One region of the Paenibacillus sp. FSL R7-0210 genome, then DNA from elsewhere that is predicted to be linked to it. Evidence: riboswitches for the same ligand, from Rfam matches in the RefSeq annotation. Region 1 holds a riboswitch; each other region holds the start of a gene.
The links. Region 1 has a riboswitch for cobalamin ahead of MKY64_RS24975 (anaerobic ribonucleoside triphosphate reductase). Riboswitches for the same ligand answer to the same signal wherever they lie in the genome.

Region 1 (7,257 bases):
AGATCGATCCGTCCTCCTGCTGGTGGTTCTCCAGCAGCGGAATCAGAATGCGCGGCGTGGCCACCGCTGTGTTGTTCAAGGTATGGCAGTATTGCAGCCGCCCGTCTTCATCACGGTAGCGGATGCCCGAGCGGCGGGCCTGGAAGTCGAGCAGATTGGAAGCCGAGTGGGTCTCCCCGTAAGCTTCTCTGCCCGGCATCCAGGTCTCGATGTCATACTGCTTATGGGTCTTCATCGCCATGTCTCCGCTACAGACGGCGACTACCCGGTAAGGCAGCTCCAGCAGCTGAAGAATATGCTCGGCATTGCCGAGAATCTCCTGGAGCATCTGCTCTGATTCTGCCGGATCGTTCTTGCACATGACCACCTGCTCGATCTTCGAGAACTGGTGGACCCGGTACAGCCCGCGCACATCGCGGCCGGCCGAGCCGACCTCGCGGCGGAAGCAGGCCGACATCCCGGCCAGCCGCAGCGGCTGATCCAGCTCCAGAATCTCATCGCTGTACAGCGAGACCAGCGACACCTCCGAGGTCCCGGCCAGCCAGCGCTTCTCGCCTGTCAGCTCGTAGGTCTGGTCCCGGCCGCCGGGGAAGAACCCGGTCCGCTCCAGCGCTTCCGGCCGGACGATCACGGGCACATCCATCGCGGTGAAGCCGCGCTGCATCAGCACATCGAGCGCCAGCCGCTGCACGGCGAGGTGCAGCAGCAGCCCGGCCCCCTTCAGCACATAGCTGCGGGGCCCTCCGGCTTTGACACCGCGCGGAAGGTCGATGATGTCGTGCAGCTCTCCGAGCTCGACATGGTCCCGCGCGCGGAAGCCGAATACCGGCGGCGCGCCATGCCGCCGCAGCTCCACATTCGCGCTGTCATCCGGCCCGATCGGCGTATCCGCCGACACGGGATTCGGCGCTTCCAGCAGCAGCTCGCCGCAGCGCTGCTCCGCTTCTGCCAGCTCCGCCTCCAGCAGCGCCAGCTCGCTGAGGGTGCCCCGCACCTGCGCCTTTGCGTGCTCGGCGCCTTCAGGGTCGCCCCCGCGCAGCAGGCGCTCGACCTCCTTCGTCAGCGCGTTGCGCTCCGCGCGCCGCTGCTCGGTGGCCCGGCGTACCTCCCGCCGCCGGTCATCCCACTCCAGAAGTTCCTCCAGGGGGAACTTCAATCTTTTCCATTCGGCCGTCTTCCGTACAAGGTCCTCATTCTCCCTGATCCAATTCATATCCAACATCTGCATCCGCTCCTTAAGTGTGGGTAAAAAAACGCAAAAAACGCCCTCATCCATGGGACGAGGAGCGTCAGCTCGCGGTGCCACCCAGGTTGACCTCATTCGCGTATAGCAGCTAAGCAGCGCGGAATCAGGCCCTCTTTGGTCTTCGCGGTAACGGGCGAAACCCGGTAAACTTAGGGAACAGGAAGCTGCTCCGGTCGCAGACGCCTCGCGGTTGGATGCCGGTCGTTGGCCTGGTCGGGATATAGGTTTGCCGTTTATTATAACCAGAGCGGCAGCAGTTTGCAAGCATAAGAGGGGTTTGACAATATTCCTTGTACTCTGCTAGGATTATTACTAATTTAAAGTATTGATGCCCGGCGAAGCAGCCCGGTTTATCCTATTATGCGGACGGAAGAGGTGCGGAAATGGCCAAAATAGTCGTAATTAACGGAACACCCTCGCTGGTCTCACGGATCAATGCCGTGATTGAGTATGCAGAGAATGCCCTGCGGGAGCGCGGGTATGAAGTGGAGCGGATCAATGTGGCGGAGCTGCCTGCGGAGGATCTGATCCATACCAAATTCGAGAGCGAGGCCATTGTCAAGGCGAATGGGCTCGTAGCGGAAGCTGATGCGGTAATCGTAGTCAGTCCGGTATATAAGGCTTCTTACACGGGAGTACTGAAGACCTTCCTGGATCTGGTGCCGCAAAAAGGGCTGGCCGGCAAAATCGTCCTGCCGCTCTTCATGGGCGGAAGTCTTGCACATCTGCTGGCGATCGACTATGCACTGAAGCCGGTACTGTCCGTGCTTGGCGCCCGCTACATTCTTGGCGGCGTCTACGCCGTAGACTCCCAGGCGGTTCGTAACGACCAGGGCGTAGTTGAGCTGGCTGAAGAGCTGCGTTTACGCCTGAACAGCGTGCTGGAAGAGCTGGCGGAGGAGACGGAGCATAAGGTGGGGCGCAAGGCAGGACAGACAGGAGCCGCGGAATAAGGTTACGCTGCCGGTCCGATCATCCCCGGTACAATCAAAAGGCACTAAACCACCCGGATGCGGGAGTTTAGTGCCTTTGTCTATTTAGGAGTTATACTCCTTGAAAGCTCAGCTCCGGCTCCCACAGAACAACCCTATCTCCCGCCAGACTCGCCGGAATATCAATGATCCGCTGGTTGCTGCTTCCCCGGTAGGAGAGGGTAAGGTCTTTGAGCTCTTCGACGAACCGTCCGTCGATCACGACCTGGCACAAGGCCAGCAGCTTCCATTCCGCAGAGCCCGGGGAAGCCGTAAGCTCCTCGTACGTATAGCCGGTATAGATCCAGACCGGGAAGGCCGGCAGCTCGGCGCGCAGCTCGTGTATGAAGTCTGCAGCCTCCTCAGCCGAGAAAAAAGGGTCCCCGCCCGCCAGCGTCAAGCCGTCCAGCAGCGGATTGCCTGCAATCTCCTCTATAATCTCCCGCCGGCGCTCCGGGGTAAAGGCCTCCCCGTAGTTAAAGTTCCAGGTCTTCGGGTTGAAGCAGCCCGGGCAGCGGTGGCGGCAGCCGCTGACGAAGAGGACGGCCCGCAGGCCTTCCCCTTCATTGATCGACTCCGGATAATATCCGCAGATGTTCATAGATGCTTAACACGGTCCCGGACTTCGGCTTGCTTGGCCGCATTGAAACGGGTCTGATAGTCACCGGTCAGATACCCGGTAACCCGGCGCAGACGGCGGATATGGGTGGTATCCTCATGGGCATTGCAGGTCGGGCAATTCGTGCCGATGACCCCTTCATAGCCGCAGCCGGAGCAGCGGTCAATCGGATGGTTGATGCTGAAGTAGCTGATGTCCTGCTCCAGCGCATATTTGATGATTTTGACGAACGCTGCAGGATTGCTCCGGGCATTGCCGTTCAGCTCGACATAGGAGATCGCTCCGGCGTTGCAATATTCATGGAACGGGGCTTCCAGGCTGATCTTCTTGGCTGCGCTAAGTTCATGGTAGACCGGAATGTGGAACGAGTTCGTATAGTATTCACGGTCGGTTACCCCAGGGATAGAACCGAGCACCTTGCGGTCGATCTTGGTGAACTTACCGGAGAGACCTTCGGCCGGTGTTGCGAACAAGGTGATGTTGAGGTTAAGCTCCTCGCTCTTGCGGTCGCAATATTCACGCATGTGGCGGACAATGGCTACAGCCTTGGCGTGAATCTCCATATCTTCGCCGTGATGCTTGCCGTACATGGCTTTCATGCATTCGGCCATCCCGATGAAGCCCAGCGACAGGCTGCCGTGCTTCAGCAGTTCGCCTGCACTGTCATCAGGGGCAAGCTGCTCGCCGCCCTCCCAGACGCCTTCACGCATCATGAAATCGGAGGCTTTGGCCTTCTGGGAAGCCTGGATACGGAAGCGGTGCAGCAGACCGTCCAGCGCAATATCCATATAGTGATTCAGGTCGTCGAAGAACCCTTCTTCATCAGCAGCCAGGCGGCGGCCGGTTATCGTGCCGTGGGCCAGTCCAAGACGCACCAGGTTGAGCGTATTGAAGGACAAGTTGCCTTTGCCGGAGCAATGGTTGCGTCCGAAGCGGTCGCCGAGCACACGGGTCCGGCAGCCCATCGTAGCGAACTCGGTATCCGGGTCAGCCGGATCATAATATTGCATGTTCAGCGGAGCGTCCAGGTTGGCGAAGTTCGGATACAATCTGCGCGCCGAGCACTCCGCTGCCTTCAGGAACAGCTCATAGTTAGGGTCACCCGGTTGCTGGTTGATGCCTTGCTTGCATTTGAAGATCTGAATCGGGAACACCGGCGTCTCCCCGCTGCCCAGTCCGTTCATCGTAGCCGTCAGCAGTGAGCTGATCACAAGCTGGCCCTCCGGGGAGGTGCAGGTCCCGTAGTTGATGCTGGTAAAAGGAATCTGGCCGCCGGAGCGGCTGGACATCGTATTCAGGTTATGTACCATACTCTCTGCGGCCTGCAGGGTCTCGCTCTGCGTCTCCTTCAGGGCAAAACGGAAGGCGCGCGGATACTGCTCAGCCAGATCGCTGCGGCTCATCGTAATCTCCCCAAGTTCTGAAACCTCTGCATTCTCCTCGAAATACTCCAGACCTTTGCGGAAGAGCTTGGAGAAGGACTTGGTCACATAAGGAGCCAGATCATAATCCAGCTTGTTGGCGGACACACCGCCGTACTGCGCATTCTGCTGCGACTGGAAAATAATCGCCACCAGCGACATCGCCGTCATAATCGAGTTGGGAGGCCGTACGCTGCCGTTGCCGGTGTTGAAGCCTTCACGGAGAAGCCGTTCGAACGGGATGAAGATGCAGTTGGTGGTTCCGATGGCGTATTGATCCAGGTCATGCACATAGACGACATTATCCAGGGTAGCCTGTACCAGCTGCGGCGGCATGGTGAAGTTGCGGGCATACCATTTGGAGTATTCACTGCCGAATTTGCTCATTTTGCCGGAGAAGCTCTCCCCGTTCAGGTTGGCGTTCTCGCGCAGCAGATCCAGATCCCGGCTGTCGATAATATCCCGTCCCAGATGAATGACCTCTTCCAAAAGATCCTCCTGTGCAGCTTGTCCTTCGTTATAACGTTTCTCCAGCAGCGTCATTATATAACTCTCTCCTCTCGGGTATTGTAAGCGTTAAAAAAGCACCTCCGGCCGGGAAGGCCGGAAATGCCCGAATGCATGATGCAAAGATCCGGGAAGCGGAAATTTGCCTGTGGTCTGGGTGGAATATACGAGCAGACAAGGGGCAAATAGCTTACGCCCGTTCTTGTATATTCCGCAGAGCCGATACCTGAAAATAATCCGCGATCGTCCTCAGGTATCGGCAGCCTCTGGCCCGATTGACGGAAGGCTAACTCTGCTATTGCAGGCCGCATACGGACACCTTCCCTGTTCCTCGCAGGAGTCTAAGCGGTGCCACCGAAACAGGCAGGTCTCCTGGCTTCCGGCAACTCCTCCGGCGCCTTCCCGGGGGGCTTATTCCGCCCCTTAGTGGCAATTAGCCGGAGAATGCGGCCCTGGGCATCGCACCCTGGGAGCATCCGGTTACAGTGGCGGGACCGCAGCGGTTTTGCACCGCGCTTCCCTATTAAGTCGCACCTCTATTACAAGGGGTGAAACACCCGTTTCTACTATATTTTGTTGTTATCTATTAAAGCTACCGCAATATATTGTGTTTGTAAATGTTTTTTTGCAATCCCGCACGGGGAGCGGGTTCGGCGCTTTTACTCACAGCTGATCCACAGTTAGTCCACAGGTAATCCACAACTTTCCTATGAATCTGCCGTGAATTTTTCATAAAATCTCCGAAAATACGCCACAAAGAATCCATAAATAGAGTGCGTCTAATCCTGGTAATCATTTTGACGGATATTAATAGAATAGAGAGGGTGCAGGTGATTTGTAGCAAGCCTGGCGAAGCGTTACAATAAGAGGATAAGTTAGAGGCAGGCACATCAGATCATTAGGAGGCAGTTCACAATGGCAATTGGCGAAGTGACCGTTATTCCGATTGGGACAGGCAGCACCAGTCTCAGCAGCTATGTGGCCGAGATGCAGCGCGTGCTGGAGACGGTGGAGGGCATTACCTACGAGCTAACTTCTATGGGTACGATTATTGAGGGGCCGGTAGCGCGGATTCTGGCTGCGGTAGAAGCGCTGCACGAGTCGCCGTTCACCGCCGGGGCGCAGAGAGTCTCAACCTCGCTCAAGATCGATGACCGGCGCGACAAGATCTCGACCAGTCGCAGCAAGCTGGAATCCGTGGAGCGCAAGCTACAGGGAGAGTAGCGGGAATACAGTATCTAATCAGAAATGATAATAAGGAGCGGATTATTCATGGCAGAAGCAGCTCAGCAGATCGGAATTCAAATGTATACACTGCGTGACCAGACGGAACGCGATTTCCTCGGCACACTGGCCAAGGTGGCAGAGATGGGGTACCAGGCAGTGGAATTCGCCGGTTATTTCGGTGTATCTGCAGGGGAACTGCGCCGTAAGCTGGATGAACTTGGCCTGGCGGCTCCTTCGGCGCATGTAGGCCTGGACTTCAGCAGTCTGGATAAGATGGAACAGGCATTAGCCAAAGAGATTGAATACGGTGTAGAGCTCGGACTGCAATATATGATCACCCCGTCGGCACCGCTTCCGCCGAACCCTTCCATAGAGGATGTAACGAGAATCATTCCATTCCTGGAGAAGGCTTCCGCGATGGTCCGGGCGGCGGGGATGCAGTACGGCTACCACAACCATGATTATGAATTCAAAGAGGTTGACGGCAAGGCGGTCATCGATATCTGGCTGGAGCAGATTCCTGCCGAGCATATGCTGGCTGAGTTTGATCTGGGATGGGTATACAGGGGGGGAGCCCGGCCCGTTGATTATGTGTCACGGTACGCCGGCCGTGTTCCGCTGGTTCACATGAAGGACTTCGGAGCAGACAATGAGGAGACCGATCTCGGAAAGGGAGAGGTTGATTTCCGGAGCGTCTTCGAGATCGCGGAGCAGAGCGGAATTCTCTATTATATTGTGGAGCAAGAGGCCTATGAGGAGTCCTCCCTTGCAAGCGCTAAGCTCGCACTGGATTATTTCCGCGGGCTGGGGCTGATGCACGGCTGAGGACACAGCAACCAGCGGAAAAAGGGCTTGCGTTTTCCGCTGGAAGAGTTATAATATTTTTTGCTTGGCAGACGCAAACGTCTGTAAGCTGGTGTAGCTCAGGGGTAGAGCAACGCACTCGTAATGCGTAGGCCGGGGGTTCAATTCCCTTCACCAGCATTCTTACAAAGTCGATAGTGGCGCGGGTTTCCGGTTTTTTGGAACTGCGCCTTTTTTCTATGCAAGCATCAACATCTACCATTCTTCTAACCTTTAGTTAAGTAAAGTGGGGAGCTTATGGTTGGATGCTAGGAGGCAAGGAGGCAAGGATCTTATATGGGAAACCGGACATTCCTGAGTGTTACCAGTGCCGATACAGATTTGATTGATTATGAGAATACAGCTTTCGAAACGAATAATTTTCTCGCTCCAATATGGTTTTGTCTAGTCAGCCAAGACCAG
Region 2 (7,257 bases), 570 kb from region 1:
TGTGCCCGTGTAATCCGCTTCAGCAGGTCCAGCACACTCTCGCCCTTCTTGATCTCGTACTGGGCAGCGGCCAGAATCACGCCATGCTCCTCATCTCCGGTGATGGAGAGGGTAACCACGTTGTCCGGCTTTGGCGTGGCCGCCGCAGCGGGCGCGGGGGTCGGCGGCTTGGGTGTGGCCGCCGGGGACTTGGCGGGCTTGCTTGCGCCCGCCGATGGCTGCGTCGTCGCTGCGCTTGGCGACGCCGGCTTGGCGGGCTCGCTCGCGCCCGCCGAAGGCTGCGTCGCCGCTGCGCCTGGCGACGCCGGGGACTTAGCGGGCTCGCTCGCGCCCGCCGAAGGCTGCGTCGCCGCTGCGCCTGGCGACGCCGGCTTGGCGGGCTCGCTCGCGCCCGCCGATGGCTGCGTCGCCGCTGCGGCTGGCGACGCCGGAGCTGCCGTACCTTCCGCAGGGGCGGATGGTACGGCAGTGCCCTCAGCGGCTCCCGGCAGCGGAGCCGCTTCGTCTCCAGGCCGCAGCGTCTGCGCGGCCGGGGTCCCGGCGGGCGGCTGCGGGCCGCCGCCTGCCTGATCCGGCTGCCCAGAGGAGCAGCCGGGGAGCAGCAATACCATCAGCAGGAGAAGCAGCGGAGCCAGCCTTCCCCGGCCTCTTTTGACTAGATAGAACATTACCTGCACACCTCCACAAAAAGGGAAAAGAACGGGGGCCAGTCAGCCTGTTCCCCGTTCCTTCATACACCTTATGCTTACTTTTCAAGACATATCCGAACTAATTCCAAGCAAAATCGCCTGTCTAATGGGCCTGCAACGCTTCAACAACCCTATACGCCTCAACTACTCATCGGCACGGGGGCGTTAGTTAGATTTTCTACACTTAATTATTCTTGTTACGCACCTGTATAGAAATTAGTTGGATTTCAGGCATCTAATTCTGCCCACAACCCATCATACGGGAGCTTCGGGCGTGAATAAGTGTTGTTTTTCCAACTAACTCCCGCTTTGCAGCAAATCCTGCCAAATTAGATGTCATTTATCCACTTATTGTCCGCCCCAGCGTACAGCACCCATCCTGCAGCGGAATGGAAATTTCAACTAAACTATACCATCCCCTACTCTTACTCAACTATGGCAATCTAACCGCTACAGCAGCAGCCATCTCACGGGTTACCACAGCAGTAGGCTCGAATGCGCCGCCGGTACCGCTCATATATCCAAGTCCCGTCACCGTACGGACAGCGGACAATGCATAGTCGCTAATCTTATCTTCATCGCTGAATTTACCAGCCCCTGCTCCTGCTCCGGCTGATGTAGCATCCAGCTTAAAAGCTCTAACCATCATCACAGCCATATCCTGGCGCGTAACCAGCCCGTCCGGGTTGAACGTTTTGGCGCTTACGCCGCTGATGATTCCTAGCTCCTTCGCCCGGTTCACTGTTCCATAATACCATGTACCGGCCTTAACATCACTGAAGGCCCCAGCAGAAGACGCCGCAGACGGCTCGTTCCCGGTTAACCGCAGCAGCAGCGCTGCAAATTCAGCACGGGTAATATTCTTTTTCGGTGCAAACAGCAGGCTGTTCTCACTCACACCGTTCATCAGCTTGCGGTCATACGCCGTGTATACCGACTCCAGCGCCCAAGGCGAGATCGACTTCACATCACCAAAAGCCGGACGGTCCGCCGCCGCAGAAGCCACCGTTACCGGGACCGTATGACGCACGATGGCCGGGGTTTTATCCTTCAGATATCCCGTAACCGTCAGGGTATATTTATTTGCTGGCAGTCCTCCGGCCACAACAGCCACGCCCGCAGCATCTGTAACTGCTGTTTTGCCGCCGATGGTTACCTGTACGCCTGCTGCCGGTGAGGTTACCGGATCGGAGGTGAAGGTCGCCTCATTCCAGACCCATTGCTTCTGGGTTACCTGCACCTTCAGATCTTGTCCAGGCTGCGGCTGTCCGGGAGTCACGGTTACGGCATCAACCACCTGCGTGTTGTCCCCGCCATAATAGATCACAACGCGGTCATTCTCCTCCAGCGCGAAGTCGCCCATCCCTACACTTGGATAGATCCATGCTCCGCCGCGTGCGACTACATACATCCAGCCATCATATCCGCCAAAAGTACCCGCAATCACGCCGCCGATCCCCGTCACATAATTGCCTGCTTCATTGACCAGAGCCAGGCGCTTGGCTGCTGCTGTCTTATCCAGTGCCGTAAGCACATTTCCGGCGTATACGCTGCCCTCAGCCAATGTTCCATTCGGACCTTCAACTGTAACCGAGACACTTACCTGAGGATTCTTCACTGGTGTGCCGCTAAAATCAAAGAGCTTACCGCCTGTTCCAAACAGCTTGTACGCTACCAAAGCCTCCAGTGCCTGCTCTGTAGAGAGCGGATTGGAGCTGCCGCCCGCAGTGTGGGCGAACCCGCCGCCTGTAGCGCTGAAGCTCAGCAGCTTGCTGACCAGATTGATTTGGCCTTTGGTATACTCTGCTCCCGCCGGATCAATGCCGAAGGCAGACAGACCGATGATGGCCTGAGCTACACTCTCGCTGCTGTCGCCATATCCTCCGTTCTTATCCTGTGCCTTAGCCAGCCAGGCTGCCGCCCGCTGACCGGCAGCATTCACTGCCGCTTCCTGCTTATGTCCAGCCAGTGCGTTCAGCACCATCGCTGTCATATCCGGATCACTCGCACCCGTGGTCAGAGTAAAGCCTCCGTCCGGGTTCTGCTTCGCCAGAATCTCTGCCAGCAGCTTAGACTGTGTCCATTTCGCATTTGCCGGGATTGTATAGCTGCCGGAATCCAGAGCGAGCAGTGCATAGACCGGATTATTCAGCGTCTGGCCGGTAATTGCATCGTGATTGTAGAGCTTCTCAATCAGGTTATAGCCTGCCACATTCGCCGGGTCGCCGCCAAGTGCCTTAACGGCGAGCGTGATCCGGGCATAGTCCGTAGCTCTGGCAAAAACACCCTTAGCCTCAGCCACCTTGCCTTCAAGCGCCTTCAGATAGCTGGCAGGAACCTTGTAGCCTGCTTGCGCAAGGCCAATCGCCTGCCAGTCCGACTGGACTCCGTTCTTCAGCATGAACTCCGCAGTGGCATAGACCGCAGCAGTTACGCTGGCTGCCTCACTTGCGGGCAGAGCGGATACCGCGGGTGCGGAAGTCCCGCCTGCCTGTGCAGCAGCAGCTTGTCCTGCCGGGGCTACGGCTGCTCCCAGCAGTGCGAACAGCATAATGACAGCAAGTCCCAGCCGTGTGAACCTGGATGATAGAGAATGGTTCTTCATAACTAACCTCTTTCCTGAAATAGAATGGATGAATCCTGCTTCCTCCGCAGATAGAGCGGCAACCTAAAGACCGCCCTGTGCAGGGCGGCCGGGGAAGAATACAATACAGGGCGGCTGAAGGAGCCGATTACTCTCCCACACTACATACAATACAGCATATACAGCCCTCGCCAATATCAGCATCTGCTTTCACATTCTTACCCCCGAAGAATAGAAACAACAACGAAAAAGGCAGGTCTCCTGGCTCATACTTCACCGCTTCCCCCGCCTTCCCATCCCGTTAGCAGGACAGTGGCTCCTCAGGAGTTGCTCCGTATTTACAGTGGCGGGACCGCGCCGGACTTGCACCGGGCTTCCCTTTTAAGCAGATTCCTCTATTAGACATAGCCCTGCCAGCATCTGCTAGCGACAGCGCACGGCCTCTGAGGCAATCTGCACCTTTTCCCAAAGCTTATTAAATTTTAATATTCTGAAACAATCATATCTACTATTCCCCTGTATGTCTATAGACAAGCTATTTCTATTCCATCCACTCGAGTCCCGCTCATTCTGCACAAAAATCCTGAACAGCACATGCCCGCTTCCCCGGCACATCGTACTATTCAGGACTATGGAGTGACTCTTCTGCTGTTAATTAAGGCGTTGGCGGTACTAGCGGAGACAGCGGCAGCAGGCGATTGTATTATGTACATTAGAATTCGTGTAAAAGCGGCCGATAACGCATTCTGCTGCATTTTATACAATCGATTGTGGCAAATAACCCTCCGCCGGGCCAAATTCCCAAAATCTAATGTACCGAATACAACAGAACACCATATTAGGCTCGATATGCCTCATTCTAGTGTACAAAGTGCAATCGAGCAGCTTCATTCGGACACTAACACACTTAACTAATTACTTTATGCTCGTATCAGCCTGCCGAAGCGCAAATCATTGTACTACATAAAGTAGTATGCACCAGGCTCTGACCAGCCCACCATGCCGCGCTGTATGCGCCCACAGCAGATCAGCTACCGCAAGTCGATCATCAGGTCCTAACTAATCAGCATTCATTTAATCCCCTAGCTTGCTGGGGAGCTGCCGTACCCCGACTAACTAAGGTACTGTTCTAGCTCCAAACGTTATGCTTAAATGCAATCTGTACAACTAAATCGTCTGATTTACTGACAAATGTACTTTTAGCTGTATTTCGTGCATCTAAAATGCTTCCGTATCCGCTTTTTGGCCCATTCGGGCAAATTTAGTTGTATAGAATACAGTTAGGAGAGGTGTGCCTTCCTTTTTACTGTTTTTAGTTGTATAGAGTACACCTATCACTGTAAGCAATGCTACTCAGTACCATCACTTGGTATCGAGTCAAAACCATCAGTTAGTTGTATAAGTCGGCTGAGTGACTAAGGAGCGTTACTAGATAGCGTTAGTTAAAAGCGACACTCGGTAGCGTCAGTCAGTTGAGTGAGTCGGTAGCATTAGTCGATTGTGTTGGTCGATTGCATCAGTCGGTAGCATTAGTCGATTGTGTTGGTCGGTAGCGGCAATCAATTGCGGCAGTCGATTGCATTATCCGATCGCGTTAGTTAAAAGCTTACGCAGCCTGCTTGTTGCCGCTGTGTTATTCCGCGTCCGTGTCCGCTTCCGGGCTTGCGGAAGCGGACGGCTCCGCACTAGGCGCGGCTGTAGCTGTGGCCTCCGGGGCGCTGCCCGGATCTGCCGCCAGCTTCAGCGAGTATCTTCCGGCGGTGATCATATCACCTGCTGCCAGCTTCGCGCCTGCTGATAGCTCCACCGTCACCTCGTAGACGCGTGACGGAGGAGTCCCCGCCGCCGCTGGAGAGGCGGCAGCTCCACTATCCGCGCCGCTGTCTACTCCGGCGCCTGCCTCACCCTTCGCATCGCCGTCTACTCCGGCTCCTGCCTCACCCTTCGCATCGCTGTCTACTCCGGCTCCTGCCTCACCCTTCGCATCGCCTTCTACTCCGGCGCCTGCCTCACCCTTCGCACCGCCGTCTACTCCAGCGCCTGCCTCACCCTTCGCACCGCCGTCTACTCCGGCGCCTGCTTCACCCTTCGCACCGCCGTCCACTCCGGCGCCTGTCTCACCCTTCGCATCGCCGTCCACTCCGGCACCTGCTTCACTCTTCGCATCGCCATCCACTCCGGCGCCTGCTTCACCCTGGCAACTGCTAACCGTTGCCTTAACCTCGTAGTCCGTAACGCCGCTGGCGGACTCCACGCCGATCCGCTCCGGCTTGAAGGCGGAGCATTCCGCAGCATCAGTGAAGCTGAACAACAGCTTAACGCCGTTATTCTTACCCGCTTCTCCGCTTCCCTCATCACCGCTACTATTCCCGTCAGTCCCCGCGTCACCGCCGACAAGCCGGACAGAGACCGGGGCCGCTACAGCGGCTTGTCCGGTCACTGCCGGAAGCGGGCTGGGGCTGGCCACCGGCGCAGCTGTATCCTTGCCGCGTCCCCCTAGCTGGCTCAGCAGGATAACCGCCGCAATCAGAATGATCCCGAGGATGCTCCCTGAGATCAGGATTTGAAATCGGCTGCGGCTGACCCACCGCGCCAGCGGCGAAGCCAGCTGGGCGCGGGCTTCATTGTAGACAGTCTGCATAGCAGGCGTTGCTGTGTCGAGATGGTTTTTGCGGAATTCCCGGTTCTTGAACGCCTCGCGGTCGCTCTCCAGGAAGTATCTCAGCACGGCCCGCTTGTAATTCGGCCACAGCTTCTTGCCAGAGCTTGCGAACAGCCAGCTATGCTGTGACCAGTCCAGGAACCGGTACACCGTCTCCTTATCATTGCCCGCCTTGCGGACCACCAGATCCAGCAGCGCATCATAATCCAGCGGCCCGCCTTCACGTTCACTGCTGTGATAAAAGGCCAGCGGCAGCCGGTCGAACGGCTCCAGGCTCCGCGCTTCCTTCAGCCACCGCGCACCGAGCAGTTGTACATCGTCCAGCTCACGCGGCGTCAGTCCGGCAAAAATCTCCTCGTCCGGCGACTCCTCCCCGAACCAGCGGTAGGCTGCGCGTAGCGCATTCGATTTGCGCTTCGCAATCGCATCGAGCGGCGGCTGCCAATCTGCCGTATCCCGGTAACGCAGGAACGAGATCTCCAGCAGCTGCTCCATCGTCAGCTCGTCCAGCGAGAGCCGGTTCAGCAGGAAGCGGTCAGCAACCGTGCCGAGCTCCTCCATAACGGACAAGGCCTCCGGGTATACGCCGCCTCTGCGGCGCTGCTTCTCTGCCTGCTGGACCGCTTCATGAACAGCCGTTACCGCCGCTACCGGATCGGATTCCCGCTGCAGCTTCTCCAGCAGATATTCCTTGAAGGTATCCCGTACCGCTGCCTGCTGAAGCACCTCCGGAAGACTCCGGCCGAAGTGGCCCACGAGGCGGAGGATATCCGCCGTTCCGGCAGCGGCAGCCAGCCGGGATTCCAGATACGGCTCGAACAGCGCCCTGCGGAAGAGAGATTGGGACAGCACTTTTTTGAAGAACGCCTCACTAAGCTCCGCATCGCTCTCAATAATCCCGTAAGCCGCCGCCAGCACATCCTCCCGGCCCCCGGACTGGCAGTTCAGCATCCCGTTGATGAAGTAATCGACGATCTTCACCCGGTAATTATGGCCCGGCAGCGCGTAATACGCCTTGAACTGTTCCAGGATCTCCGTTGACGGAATCCCCTTCTTACGGATCAGATCATATTCGCGGTCGAACCGCTCCAGGAACATATCATTCAGCCGCACCCGCGAATCCAGCTTCCCCTCCGGCTTCAGATAGGACAGCAGGCCGCCGAGTATAGCGTTCTTGTTGTCTGTATATAGGGCTTCATTACCTTGCTCGATTTCATAAAAGACCGCCAGCTCATTGTAGAGCGCCAGCGACAGCTTACGCTCCGCACTCTCCCCGAGCAGCAGGCTGTCGGCAAACTTAGCGAAATCACGGAGGCTTCCGC
Region 3 (7,257 bases), 1.7 Mb from region 1:
TATTAAAAACATGCTTCTCGTACGGGTTGCCGGGCACCGGCCAGGAACAAAGCACAACCTTAGGAGCGTATTTGCTCAGGGCGGCTTTGGCATCGGCTTTTTCCACAAAATCCGGGTAGGTGATATAATGCGCCCAGCTATAATCATCGGTTGCCTGGCAGGCCGTGCCGTTATCGTTAAGGAATCTCGTCAAGGTACCGTCACCCGCACCGATCTCCAGGCATGCCTTGTCTCCGATCAGAGCGGACAAGCGCTTGATTAACGTACGGGAATAGAAGCAGTAGATCCCTTGTTTGTTGACAAGCGGCATCAGCACTTTGGGGCGGATAATCAGCTTCCAGCATACCCGGAACAGAGGGAGCGATACGGGCTTGCGTACAAGCTTTTCCTTGAACAGGAGCTTCTGCAGAATATAACCGTCCCAGAGATTGAACCGGACAGGCCCGGAGGCTGATTCGGCGGACACCGCTAATTGCAGCTGTTCGATCAGATAAATGGCAAAGCGGGCTTTAATAATATTAGGAAGAAAAGCGTTGATAGTGGTTTGATTAAAGCCGCTTTTGACAATTTTGTTCTTCGCTATTATGGCGCTGCTGGTATAGCTGGCGAGCAGATTATGGATCAGGTTGGCGCGCTTTTGGCTCGATAGGGCATTGATCTCAAGCAGCACTTCTTCCTTGTACTCCGGATATTCTGACAAAAGCGTACGGGTATCGGTCTCATTCCTCAGAATTTGCTCGGCGGCCGTCTTGCTGAAGGTTATCGCTCTCAGGTCCCGGCTCAAATGACAATACCCTCGCAGTGATCCACCTCATGCTGGATAACCTGCGCCGTAAATCCGGTAAAGCTATCCCGGTGCTTTTTAAAATTATAATCGAGGTACTCTACCTCAATATAGTCGTATCGTTTCGCAGGACGTACGCCTTCGAGCGACAGGCAACCTTCCTCAGTGTCATAAGGACGGGCACGCTTGACGATCACCGGATTGATCATCGAAAGGGTTAATTGCTGCTCCACGCGGATGGCGATGATGCGTTTGTTGACGCCAATCATGTCCGCAGCCATGCCGACGCACCGGTCGGAGTTGGCGTTCAGGGTCTCCACAAGATCCATTAACACGGGCAGATCCTTCTCCGTGGCCGGCGCAGATTTCTGGCTAAGAAGCGATATATCTTTATTGATAGGTCTAATCATCATACTCTCCAATTATGCTGTATTTGTGTGTCCATAATATCATTTTTGGCGGGGAAGTGAAATGCGGGAATGCGAGAGGTGCTGCTTAAGATAAAGATTGACGAACTAGAGGAAGCTTGATTATAATGTTAATATAAGTGTTAAATGATTAACAAATATATTAATCTAAAGAGGAGCGTTAACTTCCCATGGCAGAACGCATTGTACTGAACACCGACATCCGCAAAGGTAAGATTGACCGCAACATCTACGGACATTTCGCTGAGCATCTTGGACGCTGTATCTATGAAGGCATCTGGGTGGGCGAAGATTCCCCTATTCCGAACACCAAAGGTATCCGCAACGACGTAGTGGAAGCGCTTAAAGAAATGAAAATTCCGGTATTGCGCTGGCCGGGCGGCTGCTTCGCCGATGAATACCACTGGAAGGACGGTATCGGCCCGAGCGAAGAGCGCAAGCGGATGATCAACACACACTGGGGCGGCGCGGTAGAGAACAACCATTTCGGTACACATGAATTCATGCTCCTCTGCGAGATGCTGGGCTGCGAGCCGTACATCAACGGTAACGTAGGTAGCGGAACTGTTCAAGAGATGTCCGAGTGGGTGGAATATCTGACCTTCAACGGAGTCTCGCCAATGGCTGAGCTGCGTCAGAAGAACGGCCAGGAAGATGCCTGGAGCGTTAAGTATTTCGGCGTGGGCAACGAGAACTGGGGCTGTGGCGGTAACATGCGTCCTGAGTTCTATGCTGATCTGTACCGCCAATATCAGACGTATGTACGTAACTATGGAGACAACAAGATCCACCGGATCGCCTGCGGTGCGAATTCGGATGATTATAACTGGACGGAAGTGCTGATGCGTGAAGCTACCCGCTTCATGGATTCAATTACCCTGCACTATTACACCCTGCCTAATTCGGACTGGAATCATAAGGGCGCGGCTACAGGCTTCGGAACAGACGAATACTTCACAACGTTGAAGAAGGCGCTATTCATGGATGAGCTGGTTACCCGCCATATTGCCATCATGGACAAATACGATCCTGAGAAAAGAGTCGGCCTGATCGTTGACGAGTGGGGCACCTGGTATGATGTTGAGCCGGGTACGAACCCGGGCTTCCTCTACCAGCAGAATACGATCCGCGATGCGCTGGTGGCCGGCTTGACGCTGAATATTTTCCACAAGCACAGTGACCGTGTACGGATGGCGAACATTGCCCAGACCGTGAACGTGCTGCAGGCTGTTATTCTGACCGAAGGCGAGAAAATGCTCCTGACTCCTACTTATCATGTATTCAACATGTATAAGGTGCATCAGGATGCAGAACTGCTGGAGTTCACCGTGGACAGCCCGGTATACAGCTATGATGGCGTAGAGATTCCTGAAGTATCGGCTTCGGCTTCAGTCAATGCTGAGGGCATCATTCATGTCAGCCTGTGTAACCTGAATCACGCGTCATCGGCAGTGTTGCCGCTTGCCCTGCGCGGATTGGCTGGTCAAGCATCCGTAAGCGGAACAACGCTGGCCGGAGCTTCCATCGATGCCCACAATAGCTTTGAGCAGCCGGAAGCTGTAACACCGCAGGCATTCAGCGCCTTCAAGCTTGAAGGGGATACGCTGACTGTAGAGCTGCCACCAATGTCGGTAACGGTACTGGCCATCACTCCACAAGCCTAAGGAGAGAACTGCATGACAACCACTTCAGCCTGCAAAGGATGCCGGGAGGAGTACAAGGTCACGGAAGCACAGATTGCCCGCATTCTGGCGTCCTCCATGTTCAACCCCGGCAATACCGCTTCAGACGAGGTCTATGCCGAGCGGCTTGCGCTTTGCGGGGCTTGCCCCAAGCTGCAGGATGGCGTAACCTGTACCGCCTGCGGCTGTATCATTCCCGTCGTGGCCCGGCTGAAGGCCCGCAGCTGTCCGCTGCCGGGCGGCGGCGGCAAGTGGCAGCCGGTGGCGGAATGACGGCCCACGCCTAACGGCTAGGGGCCAGGCGAAAAGATAGGCTAGAAGCCGCTCTTGTCATAAGAGACGGATCGATCACCGATAGCCCCTCCAACCTGCACAATGCGGCGGTTGGAGGGGCTTTTTTTTGCGTTGTGGAGGTGAGGGGGAGGAAGAGGAAATGAGAGGGATAAATCCATCTAATGCGGCGTGAAAGTGGGCTGGAGGAGGAAATGAGAGGGATTTATCCCACTGATGCGGCGGAAAGTGGGCTGGGTGAGGAAATGAGATGTATAAATCCCTCTAATGCGGCAGAAAGTAGGCTGGGTGAGGAAATGAGAGGGATAAATCCCACTGATGCGGTGGAAAGTGGGCTGGAGGAGGAAATGAGAGGGATAAATCCCTCTGATGCGGCGGAAAGTGGGCTAGATGAGGAAATGAGAGGGAAAAATCCCTTTGGTGCGGTTGGAAGTGGGCTGTATGGATGTTGCGAGGGGCATAAGTGCCCCTGAATTTGCTGAAAGTGAGCGTTGAGCAGAAATGAAGAGCACTAATGCACCTGAATTTTGCTGAAAGTGAGCGTTAAGCAGAAATAAGGAGTATTAGCTCTAAAAGTAGCTGAAACGAAAACTAACCTACCTACCTACCTACCTACCTACCTACCTACCTACCTACCTACCTACCTACCTACCTACCTACCTACCTACCTACCTACCTACCTACCTACCTACCTACCTACCTACCTACCTACCTACCTTCTACACACCCTAATCTGGCTTTCATATAGGACCCGGCAAATCTGCCACGCCATCTGTATAAAACAACTCAAACACCAAATCCTCGTTGTAGTTGCCGAAGCCCTTGCCGAACAGGGTGAGGCCACCAATATGCTCGGCATCCTCCTCGACAGAGAGCCGGAAGGTCCATTGTTTGTTGCGGATGCCTACCTGATCCAGGGTGACCTCCGACAGCTTTTGCCCATCCATGAAGGTACCCGTCTGAGTAATCCGCAGCTGCTTGAGCAGGCCGTATTGATTGGTGAGTGCAGGCCACCAGGCCGGGGTGTATTTTCCCGGATTATCTCCGTAGTCACCGGGGCTGGTCCAGAAGCCGAGCGATTGTCCGTTCAGTGTGAAGGTAATATCCGACGGCCAGTTGTTGTTGACCGACGGGGCTTCGGAGGCGATCTCCATCGTGATGGCAAGCTCCTCCGGCTGCTGGCTCGACAGCAGGAAATTCGGGATTTTATACTCCACGAACCCCTTTCCGAACCAGAGAATCCCGGCGTTCACCCGCTCCTGGTCCCAGAAATAACGGGGATCGTCAAAGTGCCCGATGACCCTCTCTGTCGTAGACAGTCCGCAGGTAGGCTCGATCTGGAAGTCGGAATAATGCCCCACAGGGATGTCCTTGCGGTACCCTCTGCGCGGAGTCCGGGCCTGTCCCGGAAAAACTATCTCAGCCCCGTCGGCGGCCAGTGTACAGATCTTCTGCAGACCGCTTTTACCGGGAGCCATATGGCTGCGGATCAGCCCGGCGGCTTCGAGCTTGCGCACATGCATGGTCATAATCGCACTGCTGAGCTTGAGGGCTGCGGCCAGCTCCTTCACGTTCATGGGCTTATCGGACAGCAGCCGCAGCATATGCAGGCGCACGGTACTGGACAGGGCCTCGTACACGGGCAAAGATTGTTCGGTTAGATCAAGTTTCATCGGATGCCTCCACGTTCAGGTTATATAGTTAATAATTATATTACTCAAATAAAATTTCTACAAGCCATGATTGGCTGCAGGCGAGCTTTTCCAATTTATATCACAGACAGGCCAATCTCTGTCCGCTATGATGTGAGATGAATTAGCAATGAAACAAGGTGCTCTTGCCGGAAGCGGCAAGGGATAACAGGGAATCGGGTGCAACTCCCGAGCGGTCCCGCCACTGTATGGAAGAGCTGCACTTCATGAGGTCACTCGGGAAGCCCCCGGGGAAGACGAAGTCTGCAGCGCCTGTATTCCAAGCCAGGAGACCTACCTTGTCTACGCACACCACGACTCTACGCGGATAGGAGCGGTGTACGGATAGGTTAATGAGAAGAGGCGTTCTGCCCTGATGGACCGGAGAAAGCTTGGTGCTTCAAGATGATCCCCGGTTATAGCTGCTGGATACAAGGATACGGCCCATAGTGATGGGACGGTGAAAAGCACCTTGTTCCGCTTCGCCACGGGTTGCGCGCTCTATCGAACTTGCCTGCGTACATACACTCCCACCCTATAGGGTGGGTTTTTTGGGCTTTATGATCTGTAATGGGAAATCAACAAACATGGAGGGTGACAAATGAAAAAGCACAGATGGTGGAGCTTTGCGGCACTGGTTGCCGGATTTATGGTGTACTTTATGCTGAACGAACCGGGGACGGCCCGGGCGATGCACATTATGGAAGGATTCCTGCCGGTTGGCTGGGCGGTGTTCTGGTGGGCGGCGTTTATCCCGTTCTTTGTCCTTGGAATCTTCAAGCTGAGAGCCATGACCCGGGAGAATCCGGAGCCTGAAGCTGCTGCTGGGTCTGGCCGGGGCGTTTACCTTCGTACTGTCTGCGCTCAAAATGCCTTCCGTGACCGGAAGCAGCTCCCACCCCACCGGTACCGGACTAGGTGCGGTAATGCTGGGGCCGCTGCCCATGAGCGTAATCGGCTCGATTGTCCTGCTGTTTCAGGCGCTGCTGCTGGCGCACGGCGGTATCACTACGCTTGGAGCCAATGCGTTCTCGATGGCGGTGGCGGGTCCTTTTGCCGGATATGCAGTGTATAAACTGATGATGAAAATGCCGGACCGCGAGAAGCTGGCCTTGTTCTGTGCGGCTGCGGTGGCTGATCTGAGTACGTACGTAGTGACTTCCTTCCAACTGGCGGTGGCTTTTCCGGCGGCGGAAGGCGGCGTTCTGGCATCTTTTCTCAAATTCGGGGGCATCTTTGCCGTGACGCAAATCCCGCTGGCCATCAGTGAAGGGCTGTTGACGGTGCTGCTGTGGAACTGGCTGAAATCGTATAGCCCGAATGAATTGTCGCTGCTGAAACGCAAGGTGAACGGAGGAAGAGCCTAATGAGCAATAAATGGAAAAATGGATTGATGCTGCTGGTTGTTATTCTGCTGGTCATTCTGCCGCTGCTGCTGGTCAATGGGGAATTCGGTGGGGCCGATGATGCGGCTGAAGGTGTGATTACCGAAATGAATCCTGACTATAAGCCGTGGTTCAAGCCGCTGACCGAGCTGCCGGGTGAGACGGAGAGTATGCTGTTTGCATTGCAGGCCGCGATTGGTGCCGGTGTGATCGGTTATACCCTGGGGCTGCTCAAGGGCAAGCAAGGCGGGACGAAGCAGCATAGCAGCAAGTGATCCGGCGGATTGACGTTCTCTCCTACAATAATGCTCTGCGCCAGTTGTCCCCGATGTGGAAAAGCTCGTTCGCAGCCCTGATGTTCCTGCTATCTTACACCGTACATCCGGTACTACAGGCTGCAATCACCCTATGGATGATGTCCTGGTGTGTAGTGCAGGCCCGTATTCCCTTCCGTGCTTATGGCATGCTGTTCGGCACAGCGCTGCTGTTCTATGCCCTTAGCGTACCGGCGCTGCTCGTGGAATTCGGGCATCCGGCAGCGGGAGAGGCAGGAATATTCCCGCTTCCGGGACTGAACCTGCCGGTATATGTTACAGCGGCCGGGCTTCAGCGGGCAGGGGAGCTGCTGGCCAGAATCTCTGCCTGCATGAGCTGTTTCTTCTTCCTGATGTTCACGACTCCGTTCAGTGAGCTTTTGCAGGTGCTGCGCAGGCTGCGGATGCCGCAGATTGTCCTGGAGCCTGATGCTGATTATGTACCGCTTCTTATTCCTGCTGAGTGATGCAGCGCATGGTCTGCTGCTGGCCCGCCGGCTGCGCGGAGGCCGTCGGGGCTACAAGGCCAGAATGCGGGAGACTGCGGCTATGGCAGGAGCGCTGTTCGGCAACACGATGCACCGGTATTACGGATTATCGCAGGGGCTGCTGGCCCGCGGATTCACAGATGAGATTATTCTCCCGCCTTATACGGCGCATCCTGTGCCGCGGCGCTATACAA

Region 2: another riboswitch for cobalamin. It lies ahead of MKY64_RS22595 (S-layer homology domain-containing protein); the one in region 1 lies ahead of MKY64_RS24975 (anaerobic ribonucleoside triphosphate reductase).
Region 3: another riboswitch for cobalamin. It lies ahead of MKY64_RS18195 (energy-coupling factor ABC transporter permease); the one in region 1 lies ahead of MKY64_RS24975 (anaerobic ribonucleoside triphosphate reductase).

What each region holds. Positions count from the first base shown of each region.
Region 1 covers NZ_JBBPAR010000001.1:5,911,348-5,918,604, reverse strand. Annotated here, with positions in the region: gene serS (serine--tRNA ligase) at 1-1,222, opposite strand, end outside; gene ssuE (NADPH-dependent FMN reductase) at 1,630-2,199, shown strand; gene nrdG (anaerobic ribonucleoside-triphosphate reductase activating protein) at 2,291-2,818, opposite strand; gene MKY64_RS24975 (anaerobic ribonucleoside triphosphate reductase) at 2,815-4,800, opposite strand; cobalamin riboswitch at 5,110-5,340, opposite strand; gene MKY64_RS24970 (MTH1187 family thiamine-binding protein) at 5,680-5,988, shown strand; gene MKY64_RS24965 (sugar phosphate isomerase/epimerase family protein) at 6,037-6,816, shown strand; tRNA gene MKY64_RS24960 (tRNA-Thr) at 6,904-6,975, shown strand; gene MKY64_RS24955 (hypothetical protein) at 7,132-7,257, shown strand, end outside.
Region 2 covers NZ_JBBPAR010000001.1:5,342,968-5,350,224, forward strand. Annotated here, with positions in the region: gene MKY64_RS22590 (DUF4430 domain-containing protein) at 1-668, opposite strand, end outside; gene MKY64_RS22595 (S-layer homology domain-containing protein) at 1,123-3,294, opposite strand; cobalamin riboswitch at 3,508-3,701, opposite strand; gene MKY64_RS22600 (GAP1-N2 domain-containing protein) at 4,907-7,257, opposite strand, start outside.
Region 3 covers NZ_JBBPAR010000001.1:4,239,150-4,246,406, reverse strand. Annotated here, with positions in the region: gene MKY64_RS18220 (hypothetical protein) at 1-784, opposite strand, end outside; gene MKY64_RS18215 (peptide deformylase) at 781-1,197, opposite strand; gene MKY64_RS18210 (alpha-N-arabinofuranosidase) at 1,383-2,876, shown strand; gene MKY64_RS18205 (DUF6171 family protein) at 2,889-3,167, shown strand; gene MKY64_RS18200 (ArsR/SmtB family transcription factor) at 3,926-4,858, opposite strand; cobalamin riboswitch at 4,998-5,192, shown strand; partial or broken gene MKY64_RS18195 (energy-coupling factor ABC transporter permease) at 5,478-6,243, shown strand; gene MKY64_RS18190 (energy-coupling factor ABC transporter substrate-binding protein) at 6,243-6,536, shown strand; gene MKY64_RS18185 (CbiQ family ECF transporter T component) at 6,533-7,042, shown strand; gene MKY64_RS18180 (CbiQ family ECF transporter T component) at 7,014-7,257, shown strand, end outside.